Regions from separate parts of the Peribacillus sp. N1 genome, predicted to be linked through region 1. Evidence: riboswitches for the same ligand, from Rfam matches in the RefSeq annotation. Region 1 holds a riboswitch; the other holds the start of a gene.
What was found. Region 1 has a riboswitch for preQ1 ahead of ACYP5M_RS10935 (VUT family protein). Riboswitches for the same ligand answer to the same signal wherever they lie in the genome.
Positions count from the first base shown of each region.

Region 1 (5,668 bases):
TAGGTCTGTCAGGGACTGGATTAGCTTTTCGTATGTTTTATTAGAATCAAATTGAAGTAACTGCTGAATTTCTTTTTCCTTCGATAAAAACATGATGGAATAATGATTTTGTTGGGTTAGACCGAACTCCAAGAAGCACAATAAAATCTTTTCCATTTTTACAGAAGAATCATTTTCCGACATGATGATAGCATCGATTAAATTATTTAAAACGGAGAAATCCGTTTTTACCAAACTATAAAATATTTCCGCCTTATTATTAAAATGATAATAAATGGCTCCATGGCTGCAATCCAATGATTTAGCCAATTGCCTCATGGAGACATTAGAATACCCTAACGTTGCAAAAAGGTTTCTAGCTTCATTCAACACCATGTCCCTGGATAATTCTTTACCTGCCGATTTCCTTGGCGACATCTTGTCACCTCCTTATTAATTGACCACTGGTTAATTAGGATGATAGCTCACTGATTTCCAAATGTCAAATATTAGATTGAATAATAATTCCTGTTTTTAAAGATAAACTTTACCATTTATTGAAGCGGAATTCCCCTAGTGTTGCAAAGGGGAGCAGGACATTGCAGCGTTTTTATTTTTAACTTTAATACCCCTATATGGTATTATAAGGATATTATTGGAGCTTTGAGGGGATGGATAAATGAAAAAGAAATTCGGTATTTTGGCATCAATTTTCATAGTCTTGACGGCTTTTTTTTATTCAATAAACCGTATAAAGATAAAACAATTCCTGTAGAAGACATTTTTGAAGTGTATCCACGAGATCAGGTAATAATAAATGAAATGATGATCATAGATGGAGTTGATGAGGTCAATCCGAGTGATGTCGATTTGAATGATGAAGAGGAATTGGAAAATTTGGTAAAAAAGCAATATGAGCAAAATCAAAAGGGAGAAATAATTTTTACAGAAAAAAATCAGTGAAATCACCTGTCTGTAATGAGTAAACTAATGGTGGAGGCGGCAGTTATTGATAGTTTCGGATAGTATCTATGGGGAACACATTGTAGAGGGAGTTCTGGAAGAGCTGATAGTAAGCAAACCGGTCCAAAGATTGAAGGGGATACATCAAGGCGGGGCAAGTTATTTAGTTAATGAGAAGTGGGATGTCACACGATTTGACCATTCAATTGGTGTGATGCTTTTAATAAAAGCGCTTGGAGGTTCATTGGAGGAACAAATCGCGGGCTTGCTGCATGACGTATCCCACACTGCATTCTCACATGTAATTGATTTCGTTCTGGATTGTAAGGATGAAGATTATCATGAAAAAATATATGAACAAGTCATTATGGAATCCGAAATCCCATTTATACTGAAGGAATTTGGATATGATCGTAAAGTCATTTTTCAATCAAAATGGGAATTGCTTGAACAGCCAGCACCTGAGTTATGTGCCGATCGGGTAGATTATACGCTCCGGGATATGTATCAATATGGACATATCACAATCGAAGCCATTAAAGAATTTCTAGAACATGTAATCATAATAAATGGAAGGATGTATCTGGATAATATTGAATCGGCGGAATGGTTTGTGAAAACGTATTACAGCGAAGTTATTGATTTTTTCATGAACCCACTTAATATATATGGCTATGATATCTTGGCAAAGACCTTAAAAGTGGCTTTAGCAAAAAAACTGATCAGCCTTGATGACTTACTCGGTACAGATGAAGAAGTCATGTGCTTGTTAAGCTTCACTGAAGACCATGAAGTTCAAAACCTGTTAAAACGGATCCATGGTAATGTAAAGTTGAAAGAAGATCAAGTGGAATACGATATACATCGGAAAAATAAAATGCGCCTGATAGATCCTTCAGTTATTCAAGGAACCCAATTGGTAATATCATCCAGTTTATCGGAAAAAGTCAAGAAAATGGGAATTGAAGCCTACAAAAAAGCTTCAAAGGGCATGTATCTAAAAGTGATTTCCGATTGAATTTCGTGTCAAACCATACGGGCAGTTTTTTCTCGGGAACATCTAGGTCTCCTCCCTTAGTTGATTTAGACAATCGACATTAGGAAGGAGCTTGCTTAACGGATGCCTTATACATCTGAACCAGCACCCTTTAATAATTAAAAAACCAATGATGCTCTCAAAGTATTAACGCCATTTTCTAAATAACCCTTTAAACAGGTTAATGTATAAACCCAACCTTCTTTTTGTCCGATCATTTTGTTTATTATTTCAGGGTCGTCCTCACTCAATCCTGATTCGTTTACTTCAATGATTGTACTCGTTTTATCCATCTCTTTTAGTGTAATGGTAACAATCGTTTCTTGATCATTTCCGCCCCACGCAAACACGATTTTCCTATTTTCCTCAACTTCCATTACATTAATGACCACTTCAGCATCGTATTCGTTGTATCTCAATGTAAGTGTCCTGCCTTGTTCCCATCTTTCCGAACTCGATGAGAACCAGAAATTCCTGATTTTTTCAGGATTCACTATGGCTTCAAACACTTCATTAGCTGGCTTGATTATCTTAAATTTCGTGATTATTTGGGTATCCATACTAAAACAACTCTCTTTCGATTTGTTTTTATTGTTTTCCACTATCCCAATCTACTGATATTGACGGCAGTGTCCGTCCAGTTTCAAGCAAGCTCTTCAGGTTACTTAGAATGGCTGGCCATCCATTATTCAAGCCTTCATAGGTATTGTCATCATATACGAAATCTGTCTTCAAAAGCTCCTCATGCCTAAGAATTAACTTCACAGTCGAATCGCCCATTTTCTGTAATTCAAAAGTGACCCGTGTAGGCTGCTCGCGAGGTGTTTCGTCTCCTGCCATGATCCATGTAAACGAGAGCAGGTGCAACGGCTCGCATTTAAGTACATTACCATGATCAGTAATCCGCCCATCTTCCAGCAAATATTTAACGGCTGCCCCTTCTTGCCAGTCAGACTGTACTTGCAATCCAAAGTGATATTTCTTCGTGACTTCACCACTCGTCAAGGCTTCCCAAAGCTTCTCTGGTGTGCTTGCGATATAAATAGGATAGACAAACGTAGTTTTTTTCATAATTCTTTTTCCTCCTCGCCAAATAAGGTATCAAGATCGTAACATGACTCTATCATTGATTTTCGGCTTTCATATACAGGCGGTCAAGCAGTTTTTTGCGACAGAAATCGGCAAAGTCATTGCATTGAAGAAGATTTGAAGTGAATTGCTAATATCGGATTCTCCGTGACATAAAAGGGCCATATGGAAACTTCTTGATTTCCAATCGTTTTCAAGCTACGATAAATGAGGAAAATGATAATCCGCCCGGGCGGAAGAGGTTCTAGCTACCCTCTCAAAAAAACTAAGGAGAACAGTGCTCTTTCTTAGGGTGCTGTTTTTTCTGTATAAGGAGAATTAAGAAATGTTAAGAATTTTATTGTATTTAGTATCCATAATCACGGCGAATGTGGTTACAGCAGCTTTTGCGCCATTACATTTTGGCATGTTCATCATCCCGATGGGGACATTGCTCATCGGGGGAACCTTCATCTTCCGAGATCTGGTCCAGAATAAATTCGGCCGCGCGAAGACCTATATATGTATCGTCACTGCACTTATTCTATCTGCATGTGTATCATTTTTATTAGGGGATACGTTACTGATTGTATTTGCTTCCGCATTATCGTTTGTGGTCGCAGAAACGGCGGACACGGAAATTTATACCCGTTTAAAGCTTCCGATGAGTTGGAGGGTGTTTTACAGCGGGATCGTTGGAGGATTTTTCGATTCGGTGATATTTGTCGTGATTGGCCTAAGTCCACTGGGTGCCAATATATTGCCATGGGAAGCAGTACCCGCTGCGGTCATCGGGCAAATCATCGTTAAAACCATCATACAGTCAATTGGTGCCGTACTGTTGGGACGAATCAACGTAGAACTGGAGAAACGTGTAGTCTCCAGTTAAATGCCAGGAGGGGTGCACTCGATGGAAGGAACCAAAAAGGAAGAAGATAAATGCTATTGCCTCGAGGCCTTTCGTGAAAAATATGGCCCCCATGTTCAAGGGGAATGCATGAAGCTCTCCTGCGCCAATTATCGCAAGCATAAAGGAATTGACAAAAAAGGACCAAAATAGGTCCTTTTTTTGCGCGTTAACGGAGTAACTCGCGAGTAAACGTGAAAAACTCACGATTAAATAGTGCGAACTAAGTGTGCAGTACGAATTCACGAGTAAAAGTGCAAAATTCACGAGTAAACAGTCCAAACTCACGAGTAAAAGTGCGAAACTCACGAGTAAACAGCGCAAATTCACGAGTAAACAGTGCGAACACAAGAGTGCCGCATGAATTCACGAGTAAACATCAAAAAAAGCTTCCTGCACCGTTCCATTAATGGGGCTAGGAAGCTTTGTATTTTGTTTAGAATTGCTCTGTGGTTTTCCGAACTAATTTTTCGAGGAAGAAAAAGCATTCTCGCTTCCGTTCAAGTTCGGTTTGTCCATTTTCGGTGACATGATAATATTTCCTGCGGCCTGACTCGGACTCTTTCCAATGGCCTTTTATGAATTCTTTTTTTTCTAACCGTTTCAGGGCGGAGTAGAGGGTGCCTTCACTTATTTGATATTTGCCCATGCTCATTTCCTTCAAAATTTTCGTGATTTCATAGCCGTATAGCTTTTTTTGTGAAAGAAGTGAAAGCAAAAGGAGGTCAATGCTTCCCTTCATTAATTCTTTATCCAAATAAATTCTCCTCCTTTTCATTTCTAAAGTGTAATACGTTGTACATCGTATCACAAGGTGCATTTTACTTTTCTAAAAAAAAATGGTTAAATGACGATTGCTAAATAAATTTAATCATAGTAAAATGTGCTTCGGAACGGATGAGTTGTGAAGAGTGTGGTAAGGATACTATATACATGATTTAATTGTTTTAATGAAAATACGGAATAGGATAGAAGAATCACTACTCAAGGGGTATTAATTGATTTTTTTTCAAAAATCATTTAGATTCTATTTATCAACAAGAGCAAAGAAAGAAGGTCCTAGATAGATGAAAGTGAAAGCACCAGAGCCATTCACATATATTGGTGGAAAGAGAGCTGTTCTTTTACTTCACGGGTTTACCGGAAGTACAGGAGATATGAAGAAATTAGGGAAATACTTGAATGATCTTGACTATACTTGCCACGGACCTCTTTATAGAGGGCATGGAGTGTCTGGTGAGGAACTCGTTAAGACTGGTCCAAAGGAATGGTGGGAAGATGTAGTTAATGGCTATAAATTCCTTAAAGAAGAAGGCTATGAAGAAATTGCTGTTGTAGGAATTTCCTTAGGAGGAGTTTTCTCATTAAAAGTGGGAATTGAATTGCCTGTAAAAGGCGTAGTTTCAATGTGCGCTCCGACGCAAGGGAAAAGTATCGATCGACAAAAGAACCGCTTGCTCAATTATGCACAGGCTTATAAGAAGTTTGAGGGCAAAAATGCAGACCAAATTGCTGCAGAAGTGAAGCTGCTGGAAGAAGAGCCTATGCCTCAACTTAAAGATGTGCTGAATATTATAAATGAGACAGGTGAAAATTTAGATTTAATCACATCACCAACGCTTGTTTTACAAGGGCGCTTGGATGATCCTGACTATACGGAGAGTGCTACAGCGATTTTCAATGAAGTCGATACGCAGCATAAACACTTGATATGG
Region 1 covers NZ_BAAHZO010000002.1:511,643-517,310, reverse strand. Annotated here, with positions in the region: gene ACYP5M_RS10960 (TetR/AcrR family transcriptional regulator) at 1-417, opposite strand, end outside; gene ACYP5M_RS10955 (hypothetical protein) at 643-942, shown strand; gene ACYP5M_RS10950 (HD domain-containing protein) at 989-1,960, shown strand; gene ACYP5M_RS10945 (SRPBCC family protein) at 2,098-2,538, opposite strand; gene ACYP5M_RS10940 (SRPBCC family protein) at 2,567-3,049, opposite strand; PreQ1 riboswitch class I at 3,300-3,342, shown strand; gene ACYP5M_RS10935 (VUT family protein) at 3,393-3,935, shown strand; gene ACYP5M_RS10930 (hypothetical protein) at 3,957-4,106, shown strand; gene ACYP5M_RS10925 (PadR family transcriptional regulator) at 4,390-4,710, opposite strand; gene ACYP5M_RS10920 (alpha/beta hydrolase) at 5,021-5,668, shown strand, end outside.

Region 2 (5,668 bases), on a different contig from region 1:
GCAAATTGAAAGTAATTCAACACAAAAACTGAAAACGGATTCTATAGAGAAGGCAGCGTCAGCAGATTCTTTAGGCGAGGAAGGCAATAATGCACCAGTGTTAAACAATCTGACAGTATCAACCGGAGTATGGAACAAAACTTTTGAATCTAATGAGCATACCTATCATATCGAGGTCGATAATGATATTTCTTCAGTCGAAATGGATGCAGCGACAAATGCCAGCGGAGCAACGATTGAATATGACGGTGAGAGCAGTAAACAAGTGAAGATCAATGATAAAGCGAAGACGGCCATATCCGTTACCGTTTCAAAGGATGGGGAGCGCCGTACTTACGTCCTTGTTTTCGAAAAGGATATGGATGTGGAGATGGATGAGGAAGAAACCGTGGATGATGTCAAAACAAAAGAGGCGGAGGAAGTTGAGGCTGCACAAATGAGTACGGCTGGCAAGAATGTGAGCGATACATCGAAAGATACAGAAGGCCAGGTTAATGTGATACAGCCTGTCGAGACTGTGTCATTCTTTGGGAATATAAAGGATTTCTTCACCTCCCTGTTTAAATAGAATCGTTCTGAATCCTGCAAAAAAGGACAAGGTTTAGGCTTGTCCTCGGATTCAAAATTTTATGGGCAAAATGATTTGGATCTCGGTTCCATAGTTTAGTTCGCTGTTAAAGCGGACCTTTCCCCGATGCGCTTCGATGATTCGGCAACTGACTGTCAGTCCTAATCCGGTTCCTTTTTCTTTAGAAGAATAGAAGGGTTCTCCGAGATGCTTTATCCGGTTTTTTTCAATTCCGCTTCCATTATCTTTGATGGTGATGGAAAGGTTATTATCCATGCGTTCGAAATCAATCCAAATGTGATCGGCGGATGCCTCCATTGAATTTTTGAGCATGTTTATGAAAACTTGTTTTAATTGGTTTCCCTCACATAAAAGAAGCGGTATTTCGTTTTTAACAGATATTGATATTTGGGTGGGGTACGAGTCCGCCTCTGGTTTCAACAAGGTTTTGACATCATTCATCAGGTCGATGATTTGATGTTTGCTGAATGGAAGTTCCTGTGGTTTCGCCAGAACGAGTAACTCACTTACAATAAGATTGATTCGATCCAACTCACTTAACATGATTGTGTAGTATTGTTCATAGGGATGGTCGCTCTTTTTAAGCAGCTGGACGAAACCTTTTAAAGAAGTCAACGGGTTTCGTACCTCGTGGGCCACACTTGCGGCAAGTTCGCCGACTATCGATAATTTTTCGGTTCTTCTTAAGCGGGCTTCGGTTTCCCGGATTTGAGTGACCTCTTTAGCATAAGTAATGATTCCGACTAAATCCTCGCCAACCATCATCGGGACAAACGTACAAGAAAGTAAGATGGAATTCCCGTACTTCGTCAGGAATTCTATATCTTTACCTTTTTTGATTCCCTTATGGTTTTCCATGACATATTGGCAAGATGTACGGATCAATTCCGCATCTTCTGCTGAGAAGTTCAAATTAATGAATGAGGCTCCATGTATTTCTTCCTGTTGAAAGCCTGTTACCGTTTCAAATCTAGGATTCACCGTCGTGATTATTCCGTTTAAATCAAGCATCAGCATCGGATATGGGTTGTGTTCAAACAATGATTTATAGCGTTGTTCACTTTCGAATAATTGATTCTCCGCGACAACCCTTTCAGAAATATCCCTGCCAATGACGACTAAGCCTTTTCGTGAACCATCCTCATTGAACAGGGGAACTTTGATCGTATCAAAGGTCTTGTGATTGCCATCGGGAAGAGGGATGATTTCCTCACACCGTGTGATTTCCCCTTTTACCCACGTTTCTTCATCGGAAACTTCACAGTAGATCAACGACTCTTTATAAAATTCGGAGTATTCGGCGAGCTCACTGTCTCTTTTTCCCTTATAATCTACATGCTCCAATTGAAATAATTGCAGCCCGAAGGTATTGGATTCAAGCCATCGGCCATCACCATCCTTGAAGTTAACGAAATCAACCATCGAATTGATGAGTGTACGCCGACGTTGTTCCGCCTCTTTTAATCGTTTGAATTCTTCCCTTTTAGCTAAATAAAGATATAAGACCAAGCCTATTGATAAAAGGAAAACAAAGCCTTCCACTCTTTGCAGTTGAACGAAGACTTCCTTGTTTTGGATATTTGTAGTTAAAAAATAGTCGAATACGACTAATGTAAGAATCCCGGATAGGATATATATTGCTAAGATGGAGCGTTTGGACATGGAGATTCTCCCTGATTTTAGACATTTCAAAGGTAAAATTACATACACATTTTAACAAACTATCGAAAAAAAATATATGCAGAATCCTAAATAAAAAAACAGGGGCCAATGTGGTCACCTGTTTTTTCTGAAGAAGGTAAGTTTCTTTTTCTTTTTTGTACGCTTATAGATAATGAAAAATAGTAAGAAGAGGAGTGCGAGTGCAGCTAGCGTATATTGGTTCATTTCAACAGATAGCAGTCCATAGGGAATCAGCGATAGGAAGAAAAAGTATATAAGGTTGCCAAGCGCCGTTGCTAATAAAAAATCCTTGAACGTGACAGTGCTGACTCCAGCTGCCAAGTTAATTAAGCTTGTTGGGATAAGCGGGAAAATCCTTCCTGTAAAAACGTACATGAAGCCATGCTCCACAACGGTTTCCTGCCATTTTTCACCAATCTTCTTTAAGAGAAGCTCCTGAAACCAGTTTCTTGCTGCATAAAAAATGAATCCTGAGGCAACAACACTTGTAAACCAACTCCATAGATAGCCATATATGAATCCGAATATCGTGACATTGATAGTCAGGAGCAAAATTAAGGGGATGATTGTAAAAGAATTTTGTACAAACATCAATACGAATGTCACAATAAATGTAAGCAGAAGGTTTTCCTTCAATATACCAATAACAGAATCCAGGTCACTTTTCCAAACCAAAGTGAACAGCTCAGCATTAGAGTATATAAATATTGCGATTACAAGTAGACCTATTATGGTCAGGACTTTTTTCAAAGGGCCACCACCATTCTTACTAATAGTTTATCATTTTCGAGTTCATTGGTGAAAAAAAAGAGCTGCCGCATCATGCAGACAGCTCTTTTCCATTATAGTGGCCTAACGGCGCGAAGATTCCTTTTAAAGCCACTTTTCAAACTGAATTCTTTTGTTCATTCCATAAATGATTGGCGCTCCGATCAGGAGGACGACGAACTCACCGACAGCTGTAGTCATCCAGCTTAGCCAGAATGGCAAGCCAAAGGCAAGGTTCAGTTCAATTGCAATTAAAAACATTGTGAACGTGAAAAAGATAATCGTGGCGATCATCCGTCCTTTAATGCCTTTTATGAAACGAGAAATATAAATGACAAGCAATAAGGCGAGCAGGGATTGCCCCACCCCAAAAATCAAATCATATGGCACCATCGGCGAAAAGAGCAGATTCGATATGAAGACCCCGCCAACGATACCGTAGATATACTTTTTATTGAATACAATCAGATGATTCAACATTTCCGGTACACGGAATTGGAACATCTCAAAAGCTATTGGTTTAAACACCAATGAGACCGCCACATACAAGGCAGCCAATAACCCGTTTATCACGAGTGTACGAACATTCATTTTACTCTCTCCCTAGTTTTTTATCGTGGGATGGTTACGAACCACGTGTAGGCGTTTACCCGATTATTAATAGTATCCCATGTACGCTTGTTTCGTCAATTTGTAAAGAATGGTTTTAATTTATTAGTTTACCCAGTAGAAGTAGCACAATAGGATTTTGATTTATTGCAATGAAGGATGATATTATTTCAATATGTACGTAAAAGGAGTGAATATAAAATGTCAATCGAGAGTGTCAAAAGCCATTTTAAACAATGGAATCGGGAAGGCGACGTAAAGGAGTTCGAAACATCGAGTGCTACGGTGATTGAGGCAGCGGAAACCATCGGTGTTATCCCAGCGCGGATTGCTAAGACTCTTTCCTTTAAAGGGGAAGGTGAACACGCGATTTTGGTAGTTGCCGCAGGGGACGCTAAAGTGGATAATAAGAAATTTCGTCAGACATTCGGTTTCAAGGCACGAATGCTTTCGCCTGAAGAAGTGCTTGCACAGACCGGCCATGCAATCGGAGGCGTTTGCCCGTTTGGTCTGGCAAACGATTTAGCTGTTTTTCTTGATGTATCGATGAAGCGCTTCGAGTCATTGTTCCCGGCTTGCGGCAGTGCGAACTCTGCAATAGAACTTACACCCGCTGAATTGTTTGAATATTCAGGTGCGAAGGAGTGGGTGGATGTTTGTAAGGGTTGGGAAGAAAAGGAGAATGAGGAAGCGGCGGTAGGCAATACAGTTGATGTCATTTGATTAATGTGTTAAAAAATTAGATTCACATGATTGGGATTGAGTCCACTGCAGTGGACTTTATTTGTGGGGGCCGCATGCATTTCCATGATTAAAGCGGAAAGCGGGCAGAAAGTGTTCCTGAGCGGAGGTTGAAAGATGTTAAATGGAAGCGAAAGAAAAAGCAATAGCAGCTATCTTAGTCTTAAAACTCTTTATGAAGAAAATATAACGGTTAAGAGCATTGCCCAGGAGCTTGAGTTTTGCCATAAAAATGATCTGGCGCTGGATATTCAGAAAGCATTGGAGAAAAAGAATTTTGATATATTGGCTGTCCAAGATCAAGGGGAAATCATCGGGTATATCGAAAGGGACGAACTAGGTGAAGGAAGTATTTCTGAATATATGAGAAACTTTTCACCAAGGGAAATGGTTTCGGACTCAACCCCTTTGATCCAGCTTCTCCATATTTTCAAGAATAAAACAAGGGTGTTCGTCTTGGAGAATAATTCAATTAAAATGTTGATTACCCATGCCGACCTTCAAAAGCCTCCGATCAGGATGCTGATATTCGGATATATTACCTTATTGGAAATGAGGATGAGCGATATCATCCTGGATAGATTCGGCGATGGCAGCTGGTATCCAATGATCAGCGAAGACCGTTTAGAAAAGGCAACCGAATTATATAGAAGGAGAATCGATAAAAATGAGGATATCAATATAATAGAGTGCCTGCAAATCAGTGATAAATTCGATATTATACATAAAGATAAAGAATTGAGGCACTTCTTCCAAATCCCTTCGAAAAGTAAAGGGAAGAAGGATGCGAATGCCATCCGAAAGTTACGGGATAAGATTTCCCATGCTAATGAACTGGGTCTGGACATGTCATGGATGGAAATCATCGAGGTTGTCGAGTCCTGCGGCCGACTGCTCGAAATCTCTGAATCCTATCCTTACGAAAAATAAGATCCGGCTAATCATGCTGGTTCTTTTTTAGCTCATCCAGACAGAAAAAAACTGCCCATATCAGGCAGTCTCCCCGAAATTTCAAAACTCCGGCAGTTGATCCAGGTTATTTTCCTTTATCCCATCGGGCTCACTCCGCAATATGTCACGTCCATATTTATGAAAGACGTCAACATTGGCCAGGTTGCCCGTCTTTGCTTCCGCAAGGGCTGTGGGGTAGTCGAGTTCGCGGCCGGAGTTCGTCTTGATGGCGATAATATTGTCCTCTTCATTTTTCCTTACGGCGATGATTTCTTCTTTTCCTGCTGAATCAGGTTGGTTTGCTTGCGGTGTTCCCTGCTGTTTATA
Region 2 covers NZ_BAAHZO010000004.1:49,319-54,986, forward strand. Annotated here, with positions in the region: gene ACYP5M_RS16110 (cadherin-like beta sandwich domain-containing protein) at 1-568, shown strand, start outside; gene ACYP5M_RS16115 (PAS domain S-box protein) at 620-2,251, opposite strand; gene ACYP5M_RS16120 (TVP38/TMEM64 family protein) at 2,366-3,022, opposite strand; gene ACYP5M_RS16125 (QueT transporter family protein) at 3,146-3,631, opposite strand; PreQ1 riboswitch class I at 3,638-3,682, opposite strand; gene ACYP5M_RS16130 (YbaK/EbsC family protein) at 3,851-4,372, shown strand; gene ACYP5M_RS16135 (hypothetical protein) at 4,508-5,320, shown strand; gene ACYP5M_RS16140 (DUF3892 domain-containing protein) at 5,402-5,668, opposite strand, start outside.
Region 2: linked by a shared signal. The riboswitch ahead of ACYP5M_RS16125 (QueT transporter family protein) and the one ahead of ACYP5M_RS10935 (VUT family protein) in region 1 are both predicted to bind preQ1.